DNA from 4 places in the Comamonas sp. w2-DMI genome. Region 4 is predicted to be linked to each of the others. Evidence: predicted binding sites of a transcription regulator. Region 4 holds the regulator's gene; each other region holds the start of a gene.

Evidence for each region. The regulator LexA, encoded in region 4, represses DNA repair genes until DNA is damaged. The targets are predictions, from matches to a motif close to ACTGTATNNNNATACAGT.
Region 1: V8Z74_RS17380 (DNA topoisomerase IV subunit B) is a predicted target of LexA. The motif match lies at 1,682-1,699, and genes of this name have one in related genera.
Region 2: V8Z74_RS16920 (VRR-NUC domain-containing protein) is a predicted target of LexA. The motif match lies at 1,281-1,298, and genes of this name have one in related genera.
Region 3: V8Z74_RS18170 (PA0069 family radical SAM protein) is a predicted target of LexA. The motif match lies at 928-945, and genes of this name have one in related genera.

The regions. Positions count from the first base shown of each region.
Region 1 is NZ_JBANEL010000017.1:60,917-63,770, reverse strand. Features, by position in the region: gene V8Z74_RS17395 (SDR family oxidoreductase) at 1-72, opposite strand, end outside; gene V8Z74_RS17390 (hypothetical protein) at 115-246, opposite strand; gene V8Z74_RS17385 (MFS transporter) at 251-1,456, opposite strand; gene V8Z74_RS17380 (DNA topoisomerase IV subunit B) at 1,733-2,854, shown strand, end outside.
Region 2 is NZ_JBANEL010000016.1:92,940-95,793, forward strand. Features, by position in the region: gene V8Z74_RS16920 (VRR-NUC domain-containing protein) at 1-1,249, opposite strand, end outside; gene V8Z74_RS16925 (nitroreductase family protein) at 1,353-2,219, opposite strand; gene V8Z74_RS16930 (hypothetical protein) at 2,418-2,726, shown strand; gene V8Z74_RS16935 (efflux transporter outer membrane subunit) at 2,758-2,854, opposite strand, start outside.
Region 3 is NZ_JBANEL010000018.1:101,313-104,166, reverse strand. Features, by position in the region: gene V8Z74_RS18180 (acyltransferase family protein) at 1-117, shown strand, start outside; gene rnk (nucleoside diphosphate kinase regulator) at 198-605, opposite strand; gene V8Z74_RS18170 (PA0069 family radical SAM protein) at 1,027-2,130, shown strand; gene V8Z74_RS18165 (LysR substrate-binding domain-containing protein) at 2,127-2,854, opposite strand, start outside.
Region 4 is NZ_JBANEL010000002.1:78,278-81,131, reverse strand. Features, by position in the region: gene adk (adenylate kinase) at 1-350, shown strand, start outside; gene V8Z74_RS03105 (asparaginase) at 502-1,518, opposite strand; gene lexA (transcriptional repressor LexA) at 1,639-2,313, shown strand; gene V8Z74_RS03095 (hypothetical protein) at 2,676-2,854, shown strand, end outside.

The sequences.
Region 1 (2,854 bases), on a different contig from region 4:
GGTGTGCGCCAGCTGGCGCGCCATTTCGGCGCCAATGCCATCGGAGGCACCAGTGATGACGATACGGGGCATGGAAACTCCCGGCCGTGCCGCCTGGGCCGGATGCTCCAGGGCTCAGAAGCAGGCCCAGACATGGTCAGCCAGTGTGACCATGAATTCCGGCTGCAGGTACAGGGCAAACACGGCCAGCAGCACCGCCAGCACGGCGGTCCAGATGGAAATGCGTTGCCAGGGCTTGAGCTGCATGGCCTCAGGCCGTCTGGGCCGGGGCGGCGTTGCTGCGCACAACGGCTGCCTCGCGCACGGGCAGGTTGACCAGGGCCGCAAAAATGCCCAGGGCAATCGACAGATACCAGACCATGTCGTAGCTGCCGCTCAGGTCGTACAGATAGCCGCCCAGCCACACGCCGAGGAAGCTGCCGATCTGGTGGCTGAAGAACACGAAGCCGCCCAGCATGGACAGGTGCTGCACGCCGAAGAGCTGGGCGATGGTGGCATTGGTCAGCGGTACGGTGGACAGCCACAGAAAGCCCATGGCCGCCGAGAAGATGTAGACCGACCAGGGCGACAGCGGGGCCAGCAGGAACAGCACCGTCACCAGCGAGCGCAGGCTGTAGATGCCCGACAGCAGGTAACGCTTGGGGAGCTTTTGCCCCAGGTTGCCGGCCAGGTAGGTGCCGAAGATGTTGAACAGGCCCACCAGGGCCAGCGAATAGCTGGCCACCTGCGGCGCCATGCCGAAGTCCTTGAGGTAGCTGGGCATGTGCACGCCAATGAACATGACCTGGAAGCCGCAGACGAAGTAGCCGGCCGTCAGCAGCACGAAGCTGGGCGTGCTCCAGGCCTCCCGGAGGGCCTGGGCCACGGTCTGCTCGCGCTGCAGGGCGGTGCCCGAGCCGAAGCCCGGCTCGCGCAGTCCGAAGGCCAGCAGGACGATCAGCAGCGCGAGCAGCGCCAGCACCAGCAGCGCGTTGGACCAGTTGAGCCAGGAGATCAGCGCGCCTTCCACGGGCACCATGAAGAACTGTCCGAACGAGCCCGCCGCCGCCGTGACGCCCATGGCCCAGCTGCGCCGCGCCAGCGGAATCTGGCGGCCCAGCACGCCATAGATCACGGCATAGGTGGTGCCGGCCTGGGCTGCGCCGATAAGCACGCCGGCCGTCAGCGTGAACACCAGCGTGGTGGGCGACAAGGCCATGCCGACCAGGCCGAGCGCGTACAGCACGGCGCCGCCGATCAGCACCTTGAAGGCGCCGAGCCGGTCGGCCAGCATGCCCACGAAAATGCCCAGAATGCCCCAGGAGATGTTCTGCACCGCGATGGCCAGCGAAAAGCTCTCGCGCGTCCAGCCCATCTGCTGGGTGATGGGCTGCAGCCACAGGCCGAAGCCGTGGCGTATGCCCATGGACAGGGTGACGATGGCGCCGCCGCACAGAAGAATCTGTGCCATGGACATGGGAGGTGTGGCTGTCTTGGTCATGCCTGGTCCGCAATGGGGTGCTGGAGCCCGCGCATCGGCGCAGGCCGCGCTGGGGTCGAATGCATGACTGTAGCGAAACTGCGGGTTTTCGGCGTGGGCAGGACGTCGCATGCGCGGCAGGCTGGCTTGCCCAAACGCGCGGCCAAACCAATGCACAAGACAGGGGGCTAGGGTTTGTGCGAGAGTATTGGGAGTCAAACAACTGTGAATTTATCCAGCCTCTATCTGGAGAGGCCACTACAATCCGCCCCCATGGCAGCTAAACCATCCTCTTCTTCCGCCAGCGAATATTCCGAAGGCTCGATCCGCGTCCTCAAGGGGCTGGAGCCCGTCAAGCAGCGCCCCGGCATGTACACGCGCACCGACAACCCTCTGCACATCCTGCAGGAGGTGATCGACAACGCGGCCGACGAGGCGCTGGCCGGCTTCGGCAAGAAAATCAAGTTCACCATCCATTCCGACGGCTCCTTCAGCGTCGAGGACGACGGCCGCGGTATCCCGTTCGGCCTGCATCCCGAGGAAAAGGCGCCCGTGGTGGAGCTGGTGTTCACGCGCCTGCATGCGGGCGGCAAGTTCGACAAGGGCAACGGCGGTGCCTACAGCTTCTCGGGCGGCCTGCACGGCGTGGGTGTCTCGGTGACCAATGCGCTGGCCACGCGCCTGCAGGCCCAGATCCACCGCGACGGCCAGGTGGCCACGCTGGCATTTTCGGGCGGCGACGTGATCGAGCCGCTGCAGGTGCGGCCGCTGGCCGCCGGCGAGCGCAAGAGCGGCACCACGGTGCGTGTCTGGCCCGACGCCAGGTATTTCGAATCCTCGCACCTGCCCATGGGCGAACTGGTGCACCTGCTGCGCAGCAAGGCCGTGCTCATGCCGGGCGTGTCGGTGTCGCTGGTCAACGAAAAGACGCGCGACAACCAGACCTGGCAGTTCAAGGGCGGCCTGCGCGACTACCTGCAGCAGAGCCTGAGCGGCGAGCCCGTGATCCCGCTGTTCGAAGGCGAGGGCTTTGCCGACCGCAACAACGACAGCTTTGCCGAGGGCGAAGGCGCGGCCTGGTGCGTGGGCTTCACCGAGGACGGCGCGCCGCTGCGCGAAAGCTATGTGAACCTGATTCCCACGACGGCCGGCGGCACGCATGACAGCGGCCTGCGCGACGGCCTGTTCCAGGCGGTCAAGGCCTTCATCGAGATGCACTCGCTGCTGCCCAAGGGTGTCAAGCTCATGCCCGACGACGTGTTCGCGCGCGCCAGCTATGTGCTCAATGCCAAGGTGCTGGACCCGCAGTTCCAGGGCCAGATCAAGGAGCGCCTGAACTCGCGCGATGCCGTGCGCCTGGTCTCGGGCTTTGTGCGCCCCGCGCTGGAGCTGTGG
Region 2 (2,854 bases), on a different contig from region 4:
AGTCCGGCGCGCCCAGGTCGGCGGGCCCGCTCTGGAACGGGTGAAAGAACGCGCCCGGCAGCGGCGCAAAGATGGCCGGCCAGCACAGCAGGCCGAACAGCGAATTGACCAGCGCATTCTCCACATAGAACACCGGAGCCTCGGCCGTGTGCCAGTGCGCACGCAGCACATATTCCACGGCCGTGGGCACGGCAGGCGCATCCAGCTCCAGCGTGACGGCCTCCGGGGAGCCTGCCGATTCCGGCGCGGATTTGCGCGTCGTGCCGCCCTGCCCCAGGCTGCGCCGCAACCGCGGCAGCATGCGTGCCACGCGCTGGCTTTCCTCGTCGCTCTCGGGCGCCTGCTGGGCCGCCAGCGCCAGGGCCAGGGCATCATCGAAGCGCTGCATGCGCTCGTACACGCGCATGCGCCGGTGGCGCGCCCCCGGATAGCCGCATTGCAGATAGGCGCGCTCGGCCTGGCTCCAGTCCTGCGCCCGTTCGCAGGCCTGGCCTATGCGCAGCAGCAGCTTGGCGCGGCGCTTTTCCAGCCAGGGATTGGCGTTTTCGCAACTGGCCACGGCCTGCAGCAGGACTTCGGCATCCTCGCCTTCGTCCAGCGCCTGCCGCAAGGCGCTCAACGCCAGATAGCAGTCGACGTCGGCCCGCGACTGGAAGGCGCGCGAATCCGCATCGAAGGCCACGCTCTCGTATCTGAAGATGCCCAGATCGGCCAGCACGAATTCCGACCAGTCCTGATGCAGATTGCCGAAGAACATCAGCCGCAGGCGCTCGCACATCTCGCCCACCATCACGCGCCAGAGCGGCTCCCGGGCAGCCGGGTTCCACTGCGCATAGGTTCGTGGCGCTGCATGGACGGCCTGCAAGGCTTGCAGCAGCGCACTCTTGCGCAGGCCGCCCGGCAGTCCCGCGCCGGCAAACAGCTGCAGCAGCTCCGGCTTGGTGTGCAGCGCAAACAGCTCGTCCAGCCCCATGGGCTCCTGCGTCGCCAGCCAGCCCACCTCCTGCAAGGGCGCTGCGGCTGCGGCCACGTCCGGGATTTCCTCGTAGACCAGCTTGCCGGCGCGGAACCAGGGACCGCGCCGCATCAGCATGCGCACCATCAGCGCCTGGGACAGCTGCGGCAGCGCTGCAAACTGCGCGAGAAAACGCTGCTCGTCGGCAGCCAGCAGGTCGCCATGGCGTTCGCCTATCCAGTCCAGCGCCTGCCGGAAATTGTGCAGGTAGTAGTAGCGATGGGGAGCAAGCATGGGCGCGGGCAAGGCAGCGAAAATCGCACTGACTGTATTTATATACAGCCATCATAGCAAGCCGCTGTTGTGCCCGCTGCACGCCGGGTTGTTGGGCCGGGGGCTAGGAAACCCGGGGCCCCAGCTCGGCCGCAGCAAGGGCCGGACCGGGAATCCACTGCGCACGCACGGCATCGAGCGCCACGGGCTTGCGCTGCGGCGGTGCCTGGGCAATGCGGCCCAGGCTGATAAAGCCGGCCAGCCACTCCGTGGATGCCAGGCCCAGCTGGGCACCCAGCACCGCATCGAAGCAGCGTTCGCCGCTGAGCACGATGCCGCCGAAGCCGAGCTGGTGGGCGGCATTCATGAAGTTGCCCAGGGCCGCGCCCGCGGCCAGCCACTGCTCGCGCAAGGGCACCTGCGTGCGCGCCCTGGGCGAGACCACAAAGCCCAGCAGAGCCGGCGAGCGCGTCGCATGCTCGCGTGCCCGTTCGATATCGCTGCGCGGCGCCAGCGGGTCGCGGCGCAGCTTTTCCTGCTCGAACAGATCGGCCAGCCGGGTGCGGTGCTCCTGCGCGAACACCAGCACGCGCCAGGGATGCAGGCTGCCATGGTCCGGCGCACGCAGGGCCGCCTCGATCATCAGGTCGATCTCCGCCGCGTCGGGGCCCGGCCCCGTCAGGCGCTTGGGCGAGACCGAGCGGCGCTGCAGCAGCGGCGCAACCACGGATTTCCGGCGTGACTCGGCAAAGCAACGCTGCAGCGCATCGACGGCGCCGGCCAGTTCGCGCGCCCGGGCCACCAGTTCCTCGCCTGCGGCGGTGAAGTCCACATGCCCGTTGCCGGCCACGACCAGCACCTGGCCGTATTCGCGCTGCGCATGCTGCACGGCCCGGCGCAATTCGGCCTCGGTCAGGCCGCAGTCCCGGGCCGCCTGCAACCAGTCCCGCGCGCCATGCAACGCCAGCAGATAGGGAAGAAATTCCTGCATCAAACTCCACCTCCAACGGACAACGGCGAGCCGATCCAGGCGCCTCGCTATATACCGCTGAATATACTGCCTGAATCCGGGATGCAAGGGCTTGCCGCAGGAGACCCGCAGGCCCATGGCGCATGCCGCTATGGCTTGAATAGCTGCTGCCGCATGAATACTCTTGCTTTCAGCTCGCAAACCCCATAAAAACCATGGATGCCCGGCGATGCACCGCCACCGCCCGGCCTGGAGCTACGCATTGCCGCCGAGCTGGCGCGGGGCCGCAAGATCGAGGCGGTCAAGCTGCTGCGCGAGGCTTGCCACCTGAGCCTGGCCGAGGCCAAAAGGCGTGTCGATGCCGCCGAACAAGGCCAGGCGCTGGACCTGCGCAGCGAAGTGCCCCGCGCCCCGTCAGCCGGCCTCGCGCCGGGCGAAGTGCCGCGCGGCAGTGCCCTGGGCTGGATGGCGCTGGCGGCGGCCGCCGCCGTGGCCTACGGCTTCTGGCGTTATTTCGGACTGCCCTGAATGCCGGACGCGCGCGGCCGGGCCGCCCTGTTCATTTCGCCGCGGCCGGTGCGGCCGGCGGCGTCTGCCAGCCGCCGCCCAGGGCCTGGTACAGCGCCACGGCGTTCTGCAGCTGGGCTTCGCGCAGC
Region 3 (2,854 bases), on a different contig from region 4:
TACCTGCTCTACCAGAAGATCGAGCGCCATGTGCCGTCCTGGCACGAGGCGCTGCGCTGGCAGGCCGGCCTGATCGGCGCGGGCCTGCTGACGGCCGTGGTGGCAGGCTTGCGCTGAAGGCGCAGGCTTGTTGCCTGATGCACAAAAAAAGCAGCTTTCAAAGCTGCTTTTTTTGTTGAGAGGCGGGGTGCAGGCCTTCAGCGGTGCAGCTCGCCGGCGCTCTCGGGCTGGAAGTCGATGCCGTCCACGCGCACCGTGACCTGGCCCGTGGGGCTGGGCATCTGGAACTGGTCGCCCACCGACAGGCCCAGCAGCGCAATGCCCACCGGTGCGAACACGGACACCTTGTCGGGACTGCCGTCCATGTCCTTGGGGTAGACCAGGGTCAGCGTGTTGGTCTTGCCGGACTCCAGCAGCGTGAAGCGCACGGTGGAGTTCATGGTCACCAGATTGGCCGGAATTTCCGCCGGTTCCAGCACGTCGGCGCGGTCCAGCTCGGCCTCCAGCGCGGCGCGGCCCGGAAAACTGCCGGCCTGCTTTTCCAGCAGGGCTTCGATGCGCTCCAGATCCAAGGACGACAAAGTGATGTGGGGCTTGCGCTCCATGATGTGACTCCCTTGCAAGGTGGTGTGATCCTGCGGGCGCGGAGAAAACAGCTTGCGCCAACGGAAAAAAGCCCGGGCAACGGGGTTGTCCGGGCCAAGGCATTTGAAAAGCACCAAGTTGGTGCATTGCAGCCATTGTGTGGGCAGCGGCCATGAAAGCCAAGGCTTCTCGCACGGCGCCAGTGCGGATTGCTTGCCATTTTGGCGGTTTTGCTCTAGTTAAGTGAGCTGGCTTCGCTTGACCGGTGGGCGCTGGCGTGGAATTCGGTACGTGGCCGCAAAAATGTTTGCCATGGTTGGCGCGGCAGTGTTTGCAGATTTAACTGTATTTATATACAGTTGAATTATGCAAAGCCCCTATTCATCCGCTCGCCCAGGGCGCCATGCCGAGTGCTTGCCGGACGAAGGGCAGGGCGAGCCCGTGCGTCTGCTTCAGCCCTTGCAGGCGCTCAAGGGCAGGGGCTCGGCCAGTTTCATCGCGCACCGTTTTGCCCGGGATGCCCGGGAGGCCTTCGACGACGGCTGGGAGGAGGCAGGCAGCGAAGAGGCGCTGGCAGCGCTGCAGACCACGCTGGAATGGGAGCAGGCCCGCTCGGCGCTGAGCCGCCATGATTCGCCCGACCTCCCCTTCCATTTCGGGCTCAATCCCTACAGGGGGTGCGAGCACGGCTGCATCTACTGCTACGCCCGGCCCACGCACAGCTACCTGGGCTATTCGCCGGGTCTGGATTTCGAGACCCGGCTGATCGCCAAGGAAAACCTGCCCCAGCTGCTGCGCACGGAACTCTCGCGCCCCAGCCATGTGGCGGAACCCGTCATGCTGGGTTCGGTCACCGACTGCTACCAGCCCATAGAGCGCGAGGTCGGGCTCACGCGCCGGCTGATCGAGGTGCTGGCCGAGGCGCGGCATCCGTTTTCCATCGTCACCAAGGGCAGCGGCGTCGAGCGCGACCTGGACCTGCTGGCGCCGCTGGCCAGGCAAGGGCTGGTGGCCGTGTATGTCACCATCACCACCTTGCAGCCCGAGCTGGCGCGCCGGCTGGAGCCGCGCGCGGCCGCGCCCCATCGGCGATTGCGCACCGTGCGAACGCTGGCCCAGGCCGGTATTCCCGTAGGCGTGAGTCTGGCGCCGCAGATCCCGTTCCTCAACGACGATATGGAACAGGTGCTGGCTGCCGCTGCCGAGGCCGGCGCGCGCCAGGCGTTCTACACCGTGCTGCGCCTGCCCTGGGAAGTGGCGCCGCTGTTCGAGCAGTGGCTGCAGCTGCACTATCCCGACCGCGCCGCACGCGTGATGGAGCGCGTACGCGATCTGCACGGCATGGACGCGCAGGACAGGGCGCAGGGCAGAAGCTACCAGAGCCGCTTCGGCCAGCGCATGAAAGGCACGGGCCTCTGGTCCGACATGCTGGCCCAGCGCTTTGCCCTGGCCTGCCGCCGGCTGGGCCTGAACCGGGAGCGCGTGCAGCTGGACTGCGGCCAGTACCATCCGTCGCTGCTGCAGGCCCAGCGCAGCCTGTTCTAGATCCTCGGATCGCCGACACGCTTCTGCAAGGCGTCCATGAACGAGCGAACCAGCAGGCTGTCGCCGCGTTCGCGCATGCAATACACATAAGTGGTGGTGCTGGCCGGATCGCCCGCGATGCGCACGGGGCGAAAGCGCGGGTCGGGCACGAACTCGGCCTCGCAGATCACGCCCAGGCCCAGGCCGCGTGCCACGGCCTCGCGTATCGCCTCGCGGCTGCCGATTTCCAGCGTGGTCACGGGCTGAACGCGGGCGGCCGCGAGCACGGCCTCCAGAGCCGAACGCGTGGTGGATCCCTGTTCGCGCAGGATCAGGGGCTGGCCATGCAACTCCTGCAGCGCCACGCTGGCACGGCGCGCGAACGGGTGGTCCACATGAGCGAACAGGATGATGGGATGGCAGGCATACTCGCGCGCCAGCAGCCCGGACTTGTCGTGCAGGCCGGCCAGCACGGCGACATCGGTGCTGTAGTTCTCCAGGTCCTGCAGCACCTGCTGGGAATTGCCCATGCGGATCGACAGCTTCATGCCCGGATGGCGGGCACGATAGGCGGCAACCATCTCGATCACATGGAACGGCCCCACGGCGCCGATCTGCAGCTCGCCCTGGTTGAGCTCGCCCGCGTCACGCAGGAAGAAGGCGACTTCCGATTCGAGGGATAGCAGCTTCTGCGCAAGTGGCAGCAGCCGGGTGCCCGCCTGGGTCAGCGACATGCGGTAGCCGC
Region 4 (2,854 bases):
TGGACTACGTGCTGGAGATCGACGTCCCGTTTGACGCCATCATCGAGCGCATGAGCGGCCGCCGCTCCCACCCCGCCTCGGGCCGTACCTACCATGTCAAGTTCAATCCCCCCAAGGTGGAAGGCAAGGACGACGTGACCGGCGAAGACCTGGTGCAACGCGAGGACGACAAGGAGGAAACCGTCAAGAAGCGCCTGGATGTGTACAGCAGCCAGACCCGCCCCCTGGTGGACTACTACCAGAACTGGGCCAAGCAGGATCCCGCTTCGGCACCCAAGTACCGAGCCATCAGCGGCCTGGGCAGCGTGGAAGAAATCACCGAGCGTGCATTGAACGCCCTGTCGAGTTGATCGCTTCTGTCCCGCCCAATAAAAAAGCACCCGCTCCGGGTGCTTTTTTTATGGCCTGCCAAGCCCCACCCGGCCCAGGGTGAAACCGACGTTGGCGCATTCGCGCCCGGGCAGGCGCAGCGGATTTTTTCGGCAGCGTAGCTGTCTCCGTTCAAGAAGGCTCCAGGGCCAGATCCAGCATCATGGCCACGCGCGCCTTGGCAGGCGGCAGCTGGACCACGGCCAACGCCTGTCCACCCACGGCCCCGGCCGGCACCAGCCACTGCTTCAGCCAATGCTCCCGGTCGGCCGCCAATCCCGCTGCCCCGGGCGGCAGTACCGGCACACCTTCCAGGCAACGGGTGCTGCACCACACGCGCACGCCGGCCTGGCGGGCATCGAGCAAGGCCTGCAGCATATGCGCATGCACCGTGGCATTGCCGGTCCCGGCCACCACCAGGCCTTTCACACCCGCAGCCACCAGCGCCCTCACGGCCCTGGCGCTTTGTACCGCACCGGAGGCAACGATCTCCACCCAAGGCAGCGCATCGCAATCCAGCCACCGCGCCAGCCGCGCACCCGCATCCACCGCCGCACCCGCCGGCCTGCCAACCCAGCGCAGCATGCCTTCTTCCATATAGGCGCATGGCCCTCCCTCATAGGAACGCAGCGCGTCGAGCCGGTACGGGTGGACTTTCTGCACCGCCAGGCCCGCGTGCAGCGCGCCCGCCGCCATCACCCAGACACCGGCTCCGCCGGCGCCTGCATCGGCGGCCTGCGCCGCTGCAGCCACGGCGTCGCGCAGATTCTGCGGCCCATCGGCCTGCAGCGACGTGACCGGGCGCATGGCGCAGGTCAGCACCACGGGCTTGGCGGGCTGCAGCGCGGCCTGCAGCAGCCAGGCCGTTTCCTCCAGGGTATCGGTGCCATGGGTGATCACCACGGCGCGCGTCTGCGCGTCCTCCAGCAGCTGGGCCACGCCGCGCAGCAGAAGTCTCCACACCGCCCAGTCCATGTCCTTGCTGTCGATCTGCGCCAGCTGCACCGCTTCCAGCCGGCAGGCACCAGCCACTGCGTCCAGGCCGGCAATGGCCTGCAGCAATCCCTCCACCGAGATCTGTGCCGCCGTGTAGCCCACGCCGTCACCCTGGCTTGGCGCCCGGCCGGCAATGGTTCCTCCTGTGCCCAAAATGACAATCTTTGCCTCAGCCACTTGCCCCTCGCAAAAAACTGGTTAAAAATACAGATACTGTATAAATTATCAGATCACTGTTCGGAAATTCTGATCCAGAACTCCAAGCCGCCCGACATGTCCGACCATCCCAAGCTCACCCCCCGCCAGCAGCAGATCCTGGATCTGATCCAGTCGACCATTGCGCGCACCGGCGCTCCACCGACGCGTGCCGAAATCGCCAGCACCTTCGGGTTCAAGTCCGCCAATGCGGCCGAGGAGCACCTCCAGGCCCTGGCGCGCAAGGGCGTGATCGATCTGGTCAGCGGCACCTCGCGCGGCATCCGCCTGCGCGCCGATACCGTGCGCACCATCAATGCCGCCCGCGGCACCAGCTTCGCCCTGCCGCTGGCCGCGCTGGCGCCGCTGGTCCTGCCCCTGGTCGGCCGCGTGGCGGCGGGATCGCCCATTCTCGCCCAGGAACATATAGACCAGAGCTATTCCGTGGAGCCCGGCCTGTTCGCGGCCAAGCCCGACTACCTGCTCAAGGTGCGCGGCATGTCCATGCGCGATGCCGGCATCATGGATGGCGACCTGCTGGCCGTGCAGTCCACGCACGAGGCCCGCAACGGCCAGATCGTCGTGGCCCGTCTTGGCGACGACGTCACGGTCAAGCGCTTCAGGCGCACGCCGCAGGGCATAGAGCTGCTGCCCGAAAATCCCGACTACAAGGTCATCCACGTCGCACCGGACGAACCTTTCGCCATCGAAGGCCTGGCCGTAGGCCTGATACGCAACAGCATGTTCATGTAGCGTGCTTCCACGGCGCCGGCACTGGCGCCCTGGGCCGATTCCCACAGCACTGCCCGGGTGGTAGGCGCAAGGCTTGAAGGCCTTGCCCCGGGCGGAGCCTTGCCTGAAAACGCAATCCTGCCCCGTCCACAACCTCGCAAGAACTTTCTTGGAACAGGAGTTGCCACATGGGATTCGCTTTGCCTCTGCTGTCTCTGACACGCTTTGCCCTTCAGGCCCATCGCCATGCCGCCGTGCGAGAGAACTCCGCGTCGCAAGCCTCATCGCAGGCACCAGCCAAGCCAGCACAGTCGCAGCCTCGCGATGCAATGCTCTCCAATTCCCCATCCGAAGATACGCGGGCCCGGCCTGCCGTTTTCACCATGCGCCGAAGCCGCTCCCGACGCCGCGCCACGGCGCCCGCTGTTCCCTCCGCCCAGATGCCCTTGCCGCTCGAAGCCACTCCCGCCTGCAGCCAGCCGCGCATGCTGCGCATCGTCCAGCGCGAGCCGCGCAATCAGCCCGAATGCCTGCTCATCTCGGGCCGCATGGCCGATGTCTG